3 regions of the Pseudomonas sp. BGA-UO-ETr-WB11 genome follow, and region 3 is predicted to be linked to each of the others. Evidence: riboswitches for the same ligand, from Rfam matches in the RefSeq annotation. Region 3 holds a riboswitch; each other region holds the start of a gene.
What was found. Region 3 has a riboswitch for cobalamin ahead of AC56DI_RS06235 (energy-coupling factor ABC transporter permease). Riboswitches for the same ligand answer to the same signal wherever they lie in the genome.

Region 1: it holds a riboswitch for cobalamin, as region 3 does, so the genes downstream of both, cobW (cobalamin biosynthesis protein CobW) here and AC56DI_RS06235 (energy-coupling factor ABC transporter permease) in region 3, are expected to answer to the same signal.
Region 2: it holds a riboswitch for cobalamin, as region 3 does, so the genes downstream of both, cobG (precorrin-3B synthase) here and AC56DI_RS06235 (energy-coupling factor ABC transporter permease) in region 3, are expected to answer to the same signal.

The regions. Positions count from the first base shown of each region.
Region 1 covers NZ_JCAQOS010000004.1:265,407-269,996, forward strand. The annotation lists gene dusA (tRNA dihydrouridine(20/20a) synthase DusA) at 1-404, opposite strand, end outside; gene cobM (precorrin-4 C(11)-methyltransferase) at 648-1,412, opposite strand; gene AC56DI_RS04420 (cobalamin biosynthesis protein) at 1,409-1,816, opposite strand; cobalamin riboswitch at 2,013-2,214, opposite strand; cobalamin riboswitch at 2,273-2,465, shown strand; gene cobW (cobalamin biosynthesis protein CobW) at 2,568-3,620, shown strand; gene cobN (cobaltochelatase subunit CobN) at 3,693-4,590, shown strand, end outside.
Region 2 covers NZ_JCAQOS010000004.1:280,621-285,210, forward strand. The annotation lists gene AC56DI_RS04470 (precorrin-8X methylmutase) at 1-100, opposite strand, end outside; gene cobG (precorrin-3B synthase) at 93-1,412, opposite strand; cobalamin riboswitch at 1,581-1,785, opposite strand; gene cbiE (precorrin-6y C5,15-methyltransferase (decarboxylating) subunit CbiE) at 1,863-3,068, shown strand; gene AC56DI_RS04485 (cobalt-precorrin-6A reductase) at 3,137-3,871, shown strand; gene AC56DI_RS04490 ((2Fe-2S) ferredoxin domain-containing protein) at 3,905-4,590, shown strand, end outside.
Region 3 covers NZ_JCAQOS010000005.1:178,875-183,464, forward strand. The annotation lists gene AC56DI_RS06225 (acyl-CoA dehydrogenase family protein) at 1-940, shown strand, start outside; gene AC56DI_RS06230 (PaaI family thioesterase) at 953-1,408, shown strand; cobalamin riboswitch at 1,441-1,648, shown strand; gene AC56DI_RS06235 (energy-coupling factor ABC transporter permease) at 1,704-2,384, shown strand; gene amn (AMP nucleosidase) at 2,514-3,986, shown strand; gene AC56DI_RS06245 (DUF4136 domain-containing protein) at 4,283-4,590, opposite strand, start outside.

The sequences.
Region 1 (4,590 bases), on a different contig from region 3:
GCCTTGACGCAATCGGCCACCAGCTGCGGATGGCCCATCAAGCAGGCCCCAATCATGTTGTTCTGCACCCGATCACTGGGGCAGCCAACATTTAGGTTGACCTCGTCATACCCAACGTCCTCAGCCAGGCGCGCGCAAGCTGCCAGATCAGCCGGATTGCTACCGCCCAGTTGCAGCGCCAGCGGGTGCTCGCACTCGCTGTAACGTAGAAAACGCTGCCGGTCGCCATGCAGCACCGCACCGGTGGTGACCATTTCGGTGTAGAGCAGGGCATGCTTGGAGAGTAGGCGCAGGAAGAACCGGCAATGGCGGTCGGTCCAATCCATCATCGGCGCAACGCTGAATTTCCTGCTTAAAACGTGCTGATTAGAAAGGTCTTTTTCCAATGCAATAACCTGGGGCATAGCTAGAAGAACTCAGTAAGTGCACAGCAGGCGCACAGGAGGAAAACGGGGTGGAGATTATACAGGTCTCGAGGCCTTGCTTCTGTGCACATCAATGTGAACGCAAGAGCTGCGAGCTGCAAACGGCTCAAGAGGTCCTGTGGTTGACGAGCACGGGAGCAGCGCTTTTGAACACCACGTCCTGCTGGGTACGGTCACATTTGCTTTGGTCATGTGCGTGGTGATGGGGCGTCGGCGCCAGCCTCAATAGTCAGGCGTGTTACCTGCGCGGAACAGGTGCTGAGTGCCGGGTTGGTAAAGCGCGGAGTCGGCAAAGTCCTCGGCGCCCAAGACTCTGCCAACCAGAATCAGGGCCGTGCGGCGAAAGCCTTTGGCCTGCACCAAGGCCTCGATATCCGCCAGGGTGCCGCTGACCCAGTCTTGGTCAGGCCAGCTGGCGCGATGGACCACCGCAATCGGGCAATCGGCGCCATAGTGCGGCAGCAGTTCGGCGATAATTTTTTTCAGGTGCACCACGCCCAGGTGAATGGCCATGGTCGCGCCATGGCGGGCGAGGTCAGCCAGTTGCTCACCGGCGGGCATCTCCGACTTGCTGGCGTAGCGGGTAAGAATCACGGTTTGCGAGACGGCGGGTAGGGTCAGTTCACTTTCCAGCAGCGCCGCACAGGCCGCCGTGGCCGTGACGCCGGGGATGATCTGAAACGGGATCGCCAGTGCTCGCAGGTGGCGGATCTGTTCGCCGATGGCGCCGTACAGTGACGGGTCGCCGGAGTGCACGCGGGCCACGTCCTGGCCTTTGTCGTGGGCCTCACGGATCAGCTTGATTATTTGTGTCAGGTGCAGTTCGGCGGTGTTGACCAGTCGTTCGGCGCGATGGCCTTCGAGCACCGCTTCCGGCACCAGTGAACCGGCATACAGGATCACCGGACAACTGCGCAGCAGGCGCTGCCCCTTGACGGTGATCAGCTCCGGGTCACCGGGGCCGGCACCAATGAAATAGACGGTCATGCAGGCTCCGTGATTGGGGCGACGGCGATCGCGCAGGTGGCGCGGGCGTTGTGCTGGCGGGGGCCAAGTAACGTGGCGCGGCCACCATTGAGATATTCGGCCTGGGCCAGCGCGCAGGCTTCGGCCACTCCGGCGCTGCCGGTCAGTTGTCGACTGAGTTCTGAGTGCTGACTTAGGCGCGCATCATAAGGTTGTAGCTGTGCGCTGCTCAGCCAGTACAGGGGGATTTGCAACTCGCTGGCCAGTTGCAGCAACGCAGGTTCCCCTCGTTTGTGTTGGCTGCTGGCAAGGCCGGTAAGCGCGCTGAGTGGCAGGTCATGGGTGGTCAGCGTGTGTTGCAGCAGGTCGCGCAACTCGCTCAGTGGGCAATTCTGCCGGCAACCCAGTCCCGCTACGTAGTGCATGTTCAGCGGGTCACGCGCGCGTACAGGTGGCGCAGGTGTTAGCGACAAGGCTAAGAGCTTGCGCAAGGGGCGCTAAAGAGGACAGCGTGCCGGACATGGTGTGACCTTCTGTGGGGAGTGAACGCGAGAGAAGGTACGCAGCACGACAATAGCCCGGGGCGAGCTAAAAATCCGGCGCGCACCCGCCCACCGCGGATTGCCAAACAAGGCTCAGGCCGGTCTCCGGGCTTGCGACGACTGTCGTGGACAGTTCAGGGTTGACCTTCCCATGCCGAGGCACAGTGGTTAACACAACCCTTGCGTCTGCTTACCGTTGCGGGGGCAGCGCCGGACTCACACCGGCTTCCCGTTTCACCCCACACACGACGGTGCGAGACACCTGAAACAGCTTTTTAGAACATCACGAAGCGCCCCCGAGCGTCAACCATGGCATTGACCTGCCCCAAGTCACTGCGTAGCCTTCGCGGCATTCGAGGTTCTTCGGTTATGCGCCGAAGCTAAGAGGGAACGCGGTGATGCCGCGGCTGCCCCCGCAACTGTGAACGACCAAACCCCCTTCGATACACCACTGCCTGCCGGCGGGAAGGTGAAGGAACTGCGCAACGCGCGGGTCGTGAGCCAGGAGACCTGCCTCGCAATGTTTTTGACAACCGGGCGGGGTGCTCCGGTGGTGCAGGGTTGCGACGCGTTGGCGTTGCCCCCGTTGCCGCCTGCCTGCTCGCCGAACCCTTCGACGCTGCGCAGGCCACCCATGAAAACCTTCAGCAAACTTCCCGTCACCATCGTTACCGGCTTCCTCGGCGCCGGCAAAACCACCCTGTTGCGGCATATGCTCGGCCACGCCGACGGTCGGCGTATCGCGGTGATCGTCAACGAGTTTGGCGAGCTGGGCATCGACGGCGAAATCCTCAAGCAGTGCTCCATCGGTTGCAGCGAAGAAGACGCCAACGGCCGCATCTTCGAGCTGGCCAACGGCTGCCTGTGCTGCACCGTGCAGGAAGAATTCTTCCCAGTGATGCGCGAGCTGGTGGCACGCCGTGGCGAGCTCGACCACATCCTGATTGAAACTTCCGGCCTGGCCTTGCCCAAGCCGTTGGTGCAGGCCTTTAACTGGCCGGAAATCCGCAACGCCTGCACCGTCGATGCGGTCATCACCGTGGTCGACAGCCCGGCCGTGGCCGCCGGCACCTTCGCCGCCTTTCCTGAGCAAGTCGACGCGCAGCGCCAGCTTGACCCGAACCTGGACCACGAATCGCCGCTGCATGAGCTGTTCGCCGACCAGTTGGCCAGCGCCGACCTGGTGATCCTCAACAAGGCCGACCTGCTCGACGCCGCCGCCCTGGCTGCGGTGCGTGCGGAAGTCGCCGAGGAACTGCCGCCCGCAGTGAAAATCATCGAAGCCCATGGCGGCGAGCTGCCGCTGGATGTGCTGCTGGGCCTGAACTGCGAGACCGAGCTGCATATCGATGCGCGCAAGACCCACCATGACCTGGAAGGCCATGAAGAACACGATCACGACGAGTTCGACTCCTTCGCCATCGAGCTGCCTGAAGCCGAGGAAGCCCGTCTGCTGCAAGCGCTGAAAAGCGCCGTCAGCACCCACGGCATTCTGCGCATCAAGGGCTTTGTGGCGATTCCCGGCAAACCGATGCGCCTGCTGCTGCAAGGCGTCGGCCAGCGTTTTGACAAACACTTCGACCGCGCCTGGCAGGCCGACGAGGCGCGTATCACCCGTTTGATTGTGATCGGCCAGAGCCTCGATCAAGCCGCTATCGAAGCCGAACTACGGGCGGCGCTGGCCTGATGAGTGTAGGAGCGGCTTTAGCCGCGAACGCGGCTTCGCGGCTAAAGCCGCTCCTACGGAACGCCTGATCCCATGCACTTATTGCGCACCCAACCCGGCAGCCAAGTGCCGGTCGACAGCATCGCCGACCTCGGCCAGACCCCGGCCGAGCTGGTGATTCTGTGCACCGGCGATTCGCAGTTGTCGCTGTTGGCGGAGGTGGCGCGGCAGTTGCCGGCGGATTACCCGAGCCTGCGCCTGGCCAGCCCGGCGCAGCTGAGCAATCACGCCTCGGTGGATTTTTACGTCGAGCAGGTGTTGCAGCACGCCAGGGTCATCCTGATTTCCGTGCACGGTGGCGTCAGCTACTGGCGCTACGGCATCGAGCGTTTGGTCGAGCTGGCCGAGCGCGGCGCACAAGTCATCATGGTGCCGGGTTGCGACAATCCCGATCCGGAACTGATGGCGTTGAGTAGCGTGCCGCTGGCGGAGGCCGAGCGGCTCTGGCAGTTCCTGCGCCAGGGCGGGGCGGCCAATGCCCAGCAGCTGTTCAACTGCATCGCCAGCCACTGGTTGCAGCGTGACTACCCCTGGGTAGAACCGCAGCCGCTGCCGCGCGTGGGCCTGTATCACCCGCAGCTGAGCACCCCGAGCCTGGCTGATTGGCAAGCTGATTGGCAGGTCGGTGCGCCGGTGGCGGCGCTGCTGTTCTACCGCACCCAGGTGCAGGCGGCAAATACCGGCTTTATTGATGTGTTCTGCCAGCGCTTGCAGGCCCATGGCCTTAATCCGCTGCCGATTGCCGTGGCCAGCCTCAAGGAAGCGGCCTGCCTGGCCCAAGTCGAGGACTGGCTGGACGAAGCCGATGCCCGCTTGATTATCAACACCACTGCATTCGCCCTGTCTAACCCGGAAGCGCCGAGCGCACGACCTTTCCGCCGCGATATCCCGGTGCTGCAAGCCATCTGCGCGCTGGATAACCATGAGCAGT
Region 2 (4,590 bases), on a different contig from region 3:
TTTCCAGATCCGCCGGGATCGCCGACAAGTCAGCCTCGGCGCGGATGGTGGCGAAGGATTGGCGGTAGATTTCCTGACCGTCGCGGATGTACTCAAGCATCGCTGTTTCCTGTTGCGCAGTGGGCGGCGAACCAGTCGCCGGCCTCGTCGATAGTCATGGCGGCGACCAGCAGCTGGCCGAAACCGGCCGCCTCGGGCATGCGTTGATAGAGCTGGTAGTGGTCGTTGTTGCTGGCCAGCAGGGTAAAAGGCGCGGTGTGCGCGGCGGCGCAGGAGCGTGGGCAGGCGCTGATATGCACGTGCGGGCACGCCGTGCTGGCGCGCAGGCGCTCGGCCAATTGCAGGGCATCGGCCTTGCTGTCGGTCAGGCCCTTGGCGCAGCCCGTTGAGCCGCTGCAGGCGATCAGATGGCCGAGTGGCTCACGGGCGTCGGTGAGCAGGCCGATTTCGGCCAATGCCTGCAATACGGCGTCGGCTGCTGCGCTGGGGATGTTCGGCAGCAGCAAGCCCTGCCAGGGTGTCAGACGCAGGCTGGCATCGCCGTATTGCTCGGCCAGATCGGCCAGGGCCAACAGCTGGTTGGCGCTGATTCGCCCCAGGCGCGCCGCTGCGGCAACCATCTGCAAACCCGTTTGCTGCTGGGCAATCAGGCCCATGGGCGCGCGGCACGGCACCTCAGGGCGGCGCCAGTGGCTAACGGCCTGGTCGCGTCGCAGCGGGAAGGGCAGGCGCGCTTGCAGGTGCTCGATAAACGCGGCCACCGGTAAGGTGCTGAGTAATTGCCGCATGCGGTTTTGCCCGGGGCCAGCGAGCTGCAAAAACACGCTTAGAACCCCGTGCACCAACGTCAGACCATGTTCGATAGGCACCGCCGCCAGGGCCGGATCGCTCGGGCTGCCGGCCAGGCCGAACGCCAGCCACTGCGGTTCGCCGGGCAGGGCGCTGAGCCATAGATCATGGGGGTGTTGCAGCATCGCCAACGACTCGCCGCCATCCAGTTGTAGGGCAAACTTGGCCGACAGCGCGTGCAGCTCAGGGTGGTTTTCCAGTAGGGCGAGAATCTGTGTGGCCAGCGGCCGGGTGTCCCACAGCGCGGCGCGGTCGAGGCCGGCAGCGGGGCTGAGCATTAGGTTGCGCACGTCATCGGCAGCAAGGTTGCGTGGGCCCAGGCCGGCGTCCAGCAGTTGCGCGATCAGCGCGTTCTCGCAACCGCTGCGCACGCCACGAATCTGCAGGTTGCTGCGGTTGGTCAGCTCCAATACACCACTGGCGCAGTGGCTGGCGGCCCCGGCAATGGCGCGTGCCTGCTGACTGTGCAGTTGCCCGCCTGGCAGTTTGACGCGGCAAATACCGCCATCCAGGGCGTGCACGATGCGCAGCAAGCCGGGGCAGGCGGATGGACGCGTGGCCATTGACGGTGGCGTGGCGGGTGGGAGGTTCAAACGGTCACCAAATACAAAGGGTGCGGCGACCAAACCCACTCGGTTCTGCACTAGCAGAACGTCAGCGATCTGTGGGGTGCGCATAAACGCCCCCCACAGATCGCCAAGGCATCGGTACACCCCGCCCGATGATGGCACTCGCGACCAGCGTCGTCGGCAGGTCTCCTGGCTGTCAGGTCAACATCGTTGTGCGGCCTTCCCGGTTGCCCAGTGACACGTATGCACATCGACTCGCTGATTACAGTTGCGGGGGCAGCCACGGCTGACAACACTCGGTTGTTTCCGTGTTCCCTCTTAGGCCAATGGGCAGAGCCCATTAAGCACCGACGAATAATGGCGCTATTATGCCCGCTTTTCCCTCGCCGCCGGCAAGCAAACTTGTCTGTCTGCCGGCGGGTGGACGACAGATAAGGACAGCGCATGGCACCCTGGCTGACGGTGGTGGGTATCGGTGAAGAGGGCTATGCCGGCTTGGGCAAGGCGGCCCGACGGGCCTTGTTGGCCGCGGAGGTGATTGTCGGTGCGCCGCGTCAGCTGCAGTTGTTGCCCCGCTGCATTCGCGCGCCGCAGCAAACCTGGCCAAGCCCGTTCAGCCTCGATGGGCTGCTGGCGCGACGCGGCACGCCGGTGTGCGTGCTGGCCAGTGGTGACCCCATGCTGTTTGGCGTGGGTGCCAGCCTCGCCCGGCACGTACCCGCTGATGAGCTGCAGGTGCTGCCGGCGCCATCGTCGGTTTCCCTGGCCGCTGCACGCATGGCCTGGCCGCTGCAGGAAGTGACTGTACTGAGCCTGGTGGCGCGGCCCTTGGCGGCGTTGCACGCGCAGGTCCATCACGGCGCGCGGCTGTTGATCCTCAGTAACGATGGCAGCAGCCCGGCGGCGATTGCCCAGTTGCTGCGCGAGCGCGGGTTTGGCCCCAGTCGGCTGACCGTGCTGGAGCATTTGGGCGGCCCGCAAGAACGGCGGATCGATGGACTGGCGGCCAGTTGGGGTCTGAGTGACGCCGCGGCGCTGAATATCGTGGCGGTGGATTGTCTCGCCGGCCACGACGCCCAACGTCTGCCGCTGACCGTCGGCCTGCCTGACAGTGCTTACCAACACGATGGCCAACTGACCAAACGCGATGTGCGCGCCATCACTCTGGCCCGGCTGGCGCCGAAACCCGGCGAACTGCTCTGGGATGTCGGCGCCGGTTGTGGCTCCATCGCCATCGAATGGCTGCGCAGCCACCCCAGTTGCCGGGCGATTGCCATCGAGGCTGACGCCGGTCGGCAGCAGTTGATCAAGCACAACCGTGACGCCCTCGGTGTGCCACAGCTGCAACTGCTGGCCGCCCAGGCGCCCGAGGCTTTGCTCGGCCTGGAGGCGCCGCAGGCGATCTTTATCGGCGGCGGCGTGACTCACCCCGGCGTGCTGGAGTACTGCTGGCAACACCTGCAACCTGGCGGACGCCTGGTGGCCAATGCCGTCACCCTGCAAAGCGAGGTCACGCTGCTGGCCTGGCGCGCCGAGCATGGTGGCGAGCTGACGCGCATTCAGGTCGCCCAGGCCAAGCCGCTGGGTGACTTCGACACCTGGCGCAGCGCCTTGCCGATTACCCTGCTGGAGCTGCACAAACCCTGTTGATCGGCTTGCGAGCGCGGCTCAGGGCGCGTTCGGATGGCCTGTTCTCAACCCGTAAGTAAGGAGTCTGGGTGAGCCGTATCTTGTTATTGGGTGGGGTTGGCGATGCGCTGGCGATTGCCCGTCGCCTGGCGCCGCAGGACATCTACAGCCTGGCCGGCCTGGGCAAAGTTCCCGCTGATCTGCCATGTCAGGTGCGCGTCGGCGGTTACGGCGGTGCCGAGGGATTGGCGGCTTTTATGGCTGCCGAAGGCATCGACTTGCTATTGGATATCACCCATCCCTACGCCGCGCAGATCAGCGCCAACGCCGCACGCGCCGCTGAACTCAGTGGCGTGCCGTGCTGGGCATTACGGCGTCCTGGCTGGCAAGCGGGCGGTGGCGATGACTGGCGCGAAGTGGCCGACTGGGCCGCGTTGAGTACGGCGCTTGAGCTTTTTCAGCGGCCGTTCTTTACCCTCGGCCGTGAGCCCTTAGCGCATTTGCAGGCGATTCCGCTGCATCAACACTGGACGGTGCGCTGCCTCGACGACTATCCCGGTACTCCGCGCGCGCGGGTGATCGGCGCGCGTGGGCCGTTCAATCTGGCAGACGAACGCGCGCTGTTCGCTGCCGGCCAGTTCGACGTGCTGATCAGCAAGAACAGCGGCAGCAGTGCCACCGAACCCAAATTGCAGGTGGCCCGCGAGCTGGGCCTGCCGGTGTTACTGCTGGCGCGGCCGCCGTTGCCAGCGGTTGATCGGCAGTTCAGTGCGGTTGAAGACGTATGGTCGGCGCTGCAAGCCTTGCCCGGTCGCCTCGGGTAGACTGCGCGGCCGTTTGCCTGCCGAGTCCTGCTCATGTCCGTTGTCACCGCCTATGCCCGCGTGTTGTTGGTCGGTCCTGATCTGGCGGCCGGCTCGTATGCCGAGCTGTTCCAGCGCCAGTTACTGGCCCTGCGCGATGAGTCGGCGCTGGCCGATATCGTCGACACCACGGCCGGTTTCGATGGGCTCTGGCAGCGAGTGACGGCCTGCATCGCTGACGGCGAGTTGCCTTTGTTGCTGCTGGACCTCGACCCGCAGAGCAGCAGCCCTTATCTGGACTGGTTGCGCAGTGAGTTGCAGCGTCTTGCCGGCGTTTCAGGCGTGGCCGATCAGCTGTTTGTCGCTGCGGCCAGGCAGGGCGAGCAGGCTGATATCAGCGCCGCGCTGGCCTTGGTCAATCAGCCCGAACTGCACCTGGGCTGCACGGTGGTGCCCGAGTTGCCCAGTGCCCATGCCTGGTCGTGCATCCCCGAACACCGCTACCGGGTGCTGCTGTGCAACGGCCCGCGCTGCACCCGACGTGGCGCTTTGCCGTTGTGGAAGAGCCTGCGTGAGCAGCTGAAAGCGGCGGGCAAACTCGAGTGCGACGGCGGTGTGCATATCACCCGCACCCAGTGTCAGTTTCCCTGCGACCAGGGCCCGACCCTGAGCGTGTATCCGCCCGGTGCCTGGTATCAGGTGCGCAATCAGGCCGATCTGGAGCGGATCGTCGAGCAGCA
Region 3 (4,590 bases):
CAAGGGCTTGACCTGCTTTCTGCTGCCGCGCCATCGCCCGGACGGCTCGCGTAACCAGTTCTATGTGCAGCGCCTGAAAAACAAACTGGGCAACTGGGCCAACGCCTCCAGCGAAGTGGAGTTCCGCGGTGCCCTGGCCTGGATGGTCGGTGAAGAGGGGCGCGGCGTGCCGACCATCATCGAGATGGTGGCGCTGACCCGCTTTGACTGCATGGTCGGCTCCAGCAGCCTGATGCGTCAGGCCCTGACCCAGGCCGCGCACCACTGCGCGCACCGCCAGGTCAGTGGCAAGTTGTTGGCCGAGCAACCGCTGATGCAAAACGTGCTGGCCGACCTGGCCCTGGAAAGCGAAGCGGCCCTGGCCCTGACCCTGCGCATGGGCCACGCCCTGGACCGTGGGGATGACGAGCAGGAACAGAAGTTCGCTCGCCTGGTCACGGCAATTGGCAAGTATTGGATCTGCAAGCGCGCGCCAGCGATGATCAATGAAGCCGCCGAGTGCATGGGCGGCGCCGGCTATGTCGAAGAGACCATCCTGCCGCGGCTGTACCGCGAAGCGCCGGTCAACTCCACCTGGGAAGGCTCCGGCAACGTGCAATGCCTGGACGTGCTGCGCGCCTTGTCCAAGGAGCCGGGTGTGCTCGATGCGCTGTTTGCCGAGCTCGGCGACGGCCATGGCGATGCGCGCCTGCACGCCCATATCGGCCAGTTGAAAAACGCCTTCGCCGACAAAGACGACATCCAATACCGCGCCCGCCAACTGACCGAGGACGTGGCCATCGCCCTGCAGGCCAAGCTACTGCTGGAGGCCGGCAATGCCGCGGTGAGCGACGCCTTTATCGCCAGCCGCCTGGGTCACTGCGGGCGCGTCTACGGCACCCTGCCGCGTGGGGTGAATGTCGAGGCGCTGCTGGCGCGCAGTACGCCGCACCTGAGCTGAGGACTGAGCATTATGCACACCAGTCTTTTTGAGCGGTTAAAGGCCTGGCTGGCCGGTGATATTGGTGCGGACTACGGGATCTCTCAGTTGCAGGCCGCAGCCGGGGTGGCGGGTTTCAGCAGTCAGCCGCCGGCCGTGCACTTCAATCCGCTCGGCGGTGTGCATGGCGGCTACACCGCCACGCTGTTCGATGCGGCGCTGGGATTGGCGGTGTACTCGCAGGCCAGTGCCGAGGAGGTCTACGTGACCGCTAGCCTGCAAGTGAATTACCTGCGCCCGATTGGTCTTACGGCCTTGCCGCTACGTACGGAGGCCCGCGTGCTGCAGCGTAACGGGCGACAGATCGCGGTGCAGGCCACGCTGCACGATGCCCAGGGGCAGCTGTGCGCCAATGCCAGTGGCGTCTTCACTTGCTTGCGTCATGCGGCGTCAGGCGCTACTCAGTCCGTTGGTTTACCTGCGCGGTAAACGCCGGGCTCTGTCATTTCTAACGGCCGCCGGGTAAGGTGGCCGCCGATGGTTCCAGCTCGTGTCACGCGACTGGATGAAAAGGGAACATGGTGGCACCCCAACAGGTGCCGAAGCCATGGCTGCCCCCGCAACTGTAAACGGTAGATGACGCCCATACGCCACTGGCCAGTAAGGCTGGGAAGGCGGGCGAAGTGTTAAACCGTGAGCCAGGAGACCTGCCATCGAAGTCGGGCGCTTATGCCCATTCCCTCAATCCGGATCATCGCGCGGTGGGCGCGGTACAGGAATCTCTATGCACATCGAACCCGGCGTCGTTGAAGGCGCCAAACTTATGCTCAGCTACGCAACCGCAGTCACGGCCCTTGGGCTGACGAGCAAACTTGCACTCGACAGCGTGCGCAGCAATGGCGGCCTTGCTGCTCTGGCGTTGCGCAGTCTGCTGACCACAGCGCTGGTTTTCTGCTTCTTCGAGGTCTTCCCGCATCAGGCGGTCGGGGTCTCCGAGGTACACCTGATCCTCGGCTCGACCTTGCTGCTGCTGTTTGGTGCCGGTGCGGCCGCCATCGGTCTAGCCGCCGGCCTGCTCTTGCAGGGGCTGTTGTTCGCCCAGTTCGACTTGCCTCAGTACGGCATGAACGTCACCACCTTGCTGGTGCCCTTGTGGGCGATCAGCGTGCTGGCCAAACGCATCATTGCCCCAGGCACCGCGTATGTGGACCTCTCCTACAAACAGGCGCTGACACTGTCGACGGCCTATCAGGGCGGCATCGTGGCCTGGGTTGGTTTCTGGGCGTTGTATGGCAACGGCTTTGCCAGTGACAACCTCATGGCCGTGGGTAGCTTTGGCCTGGCGTATATGAGCGTGATCCTGATCGAACCGCTGGTCGATCTGGGAGTGCTGGCCGCCGCCAAGGCGCTGTCTGTATATAGCCGCGGGCCACTGTTTAACGCCCGACTGCATCAGGCGGCCTGAGTCGAGCAGCGCTGACGCGGCGGCTTGGCTAGCGCCGCGTGGCATGTTCCGACGGGTCACGTCGCGCTATCACAGGCGCGGCGGATCAGGGCAAGATAGAGCCTGTCCGATCAGCCAGGAAGATGCTCTGTGAACCTTTGTACCGATGACTTTGTTGTCGCCGCTACTGCCGAAGAGGCGGTTGATCGCCTGGCCGCTCTGCATGCCCGCTCCTGTTCAGCCCTCGGCCAGGCTATCAGGCACTACCTGAAAACCCGCGAGCGGCCGACTGAGGCCCAGCGCAGCGAGTTTCGTTACCCCTTGCTGCGCCTGATCTACGCCTGCCAGGGCGAGGTGCCGAGCAGCACGCGCGCCTATGCCAAGATGGAAAGCCCGGGGACCTACAGCGTCACCGTCACCCATCCAGACGCCTTTCGCGGCTACCTGCTCGACCAGCTTGGGCCGCTGATGAGTGACTTCACCGTGACTGTTGAAGTCGGCCTCAGCGAGCAGAACATTCCCTATCCCTACGTCGTCGAGCATGGCGAAGAACTGGCTGCCGCCGGGGTAACCGCTGCTGAACTGGCGCGGGTGTTTCCCAGTACCGACCTGTCGGCTGCCACCGATGGCGTGGCCGACGGTCTCTATGACTGGCAGGACGCCGACCCGATGCCGCTGGCGCTGTTCGATGCGGCGCGGGTGGATTTCTCCCTCAAGCGCCTGCAGCACTACAGCGGCAGCGACTGGCGGCATGTACAGCCATGGATTCTGCTGACCAACTACCACCGCTATGTTGATCAGTTCATCCGCCACGGCGTCGAGCAACTGCGCAGCAATCCGCGTTACGTGCGCATGGTCTTGCCTGGCAACGTGATGGTCGAGTGCGACATGGATGAAGAGGTGATGCAGGCGGTGATCGACAGCGTGGTCTGGCACCGCTACCAGATGCCGGCCTACCACCTGGTTGCCAGCGATGGTCACGGCGTGACCTTGGTGAATATCGGCGTCGGCCCCTCCAACGCGAAGAACATCACCGACCACCTTGCTGTGCTGCGTCCTCATTGCTGGCTGATGATTGGCCACTGCGGCGGCTTGCGCCAATCGCAGACCATCGGCGACTACGTGCTGGCCCACGCCTATATGCGTCGCGACGGCATCCTCGATCGGGTGCTGCCGACCAATATTCCCATCCCGGCCCTGGCCGAGGTGCAGCAGGCCTTGCAGGAAGCGGCGGCGAACGTCACCGGTGAACGTGGCGAGGCGCTGAAAAAGCGCCTGCGTACCGGCACCGTGCTGACCTACGATGACCGTAACTGGGAGTTGCGCTGGGCCCAGGAGCGACCGCAGATCAACCTCGCCCGCGCGGTGGCGGTGGACATGGAAAGCGGCACCATCGCCGCCCAAGGTTATCGCCTGCGGGTGCCTTACGGCACGCTGCTGTGCGTGTCGGACAAACCGCTGCACAGCGAGATCAAGCTGCCGGGCTCGGCCGGGGCGTTCTACGAGCGCGCGGTTAGCCAGCATCTGACCATCGGCCTGGCCGCCCTCGACCTGCTGCGCAGCCAACTCAACACCCTGCATTCACGCAAGCTGCGCAGCTTCGATGAACCGCCGTTCCGTTGATCATTGGCGTGAACTATTGATGGGTATCGCTTGCCGGGCGCCGGCGAATTGTTGGGGCGGGCTACGCGATATTGGCAGGTAGTCTGGGTGGGAGCGGTCTTGACCGCGAAGCTCTGGCTTGCCGGCTTCGCGGTCAAGACCGCTCCCACAAAAAACGCCGCTCCGTAGCCCGGATGTAATCCGGGATCATGGAATCAGCATGCTGAATTTCCCGGATTTGCATCCGGGCTACGCTGCCTGCAATCGTAGGATGGGTTAGCCGCGAAGCGGCGTAACCCATCACGCAGTTAACAGACTTAAGGCGCGGGCGGGTAGTTGCTGAGGGCGTCCTGAATCGTTTGGCGTAGCACCTTGTTGCGTGCGGCCTGGCCGTCATCGGTGGTGCGGTTCTCGGCGCTGTTGCTCCACACTTCTACGCCACTGGCGGCCTCGAGCAGGCGGACCTGCACAATCAGGTAGTGCTCCTCGTAGGTGCGCCGCAGCGGCACGCTGCCGGCCACTCCGTAGGTGTTGCCGTACGGGCTGTGGCCGTAGTAGGCGCCGCGGTCATCGTAGGTTTCCACCTGACGGCGCTCGGTACGAACCTGGCTGCTGACCAACAGAT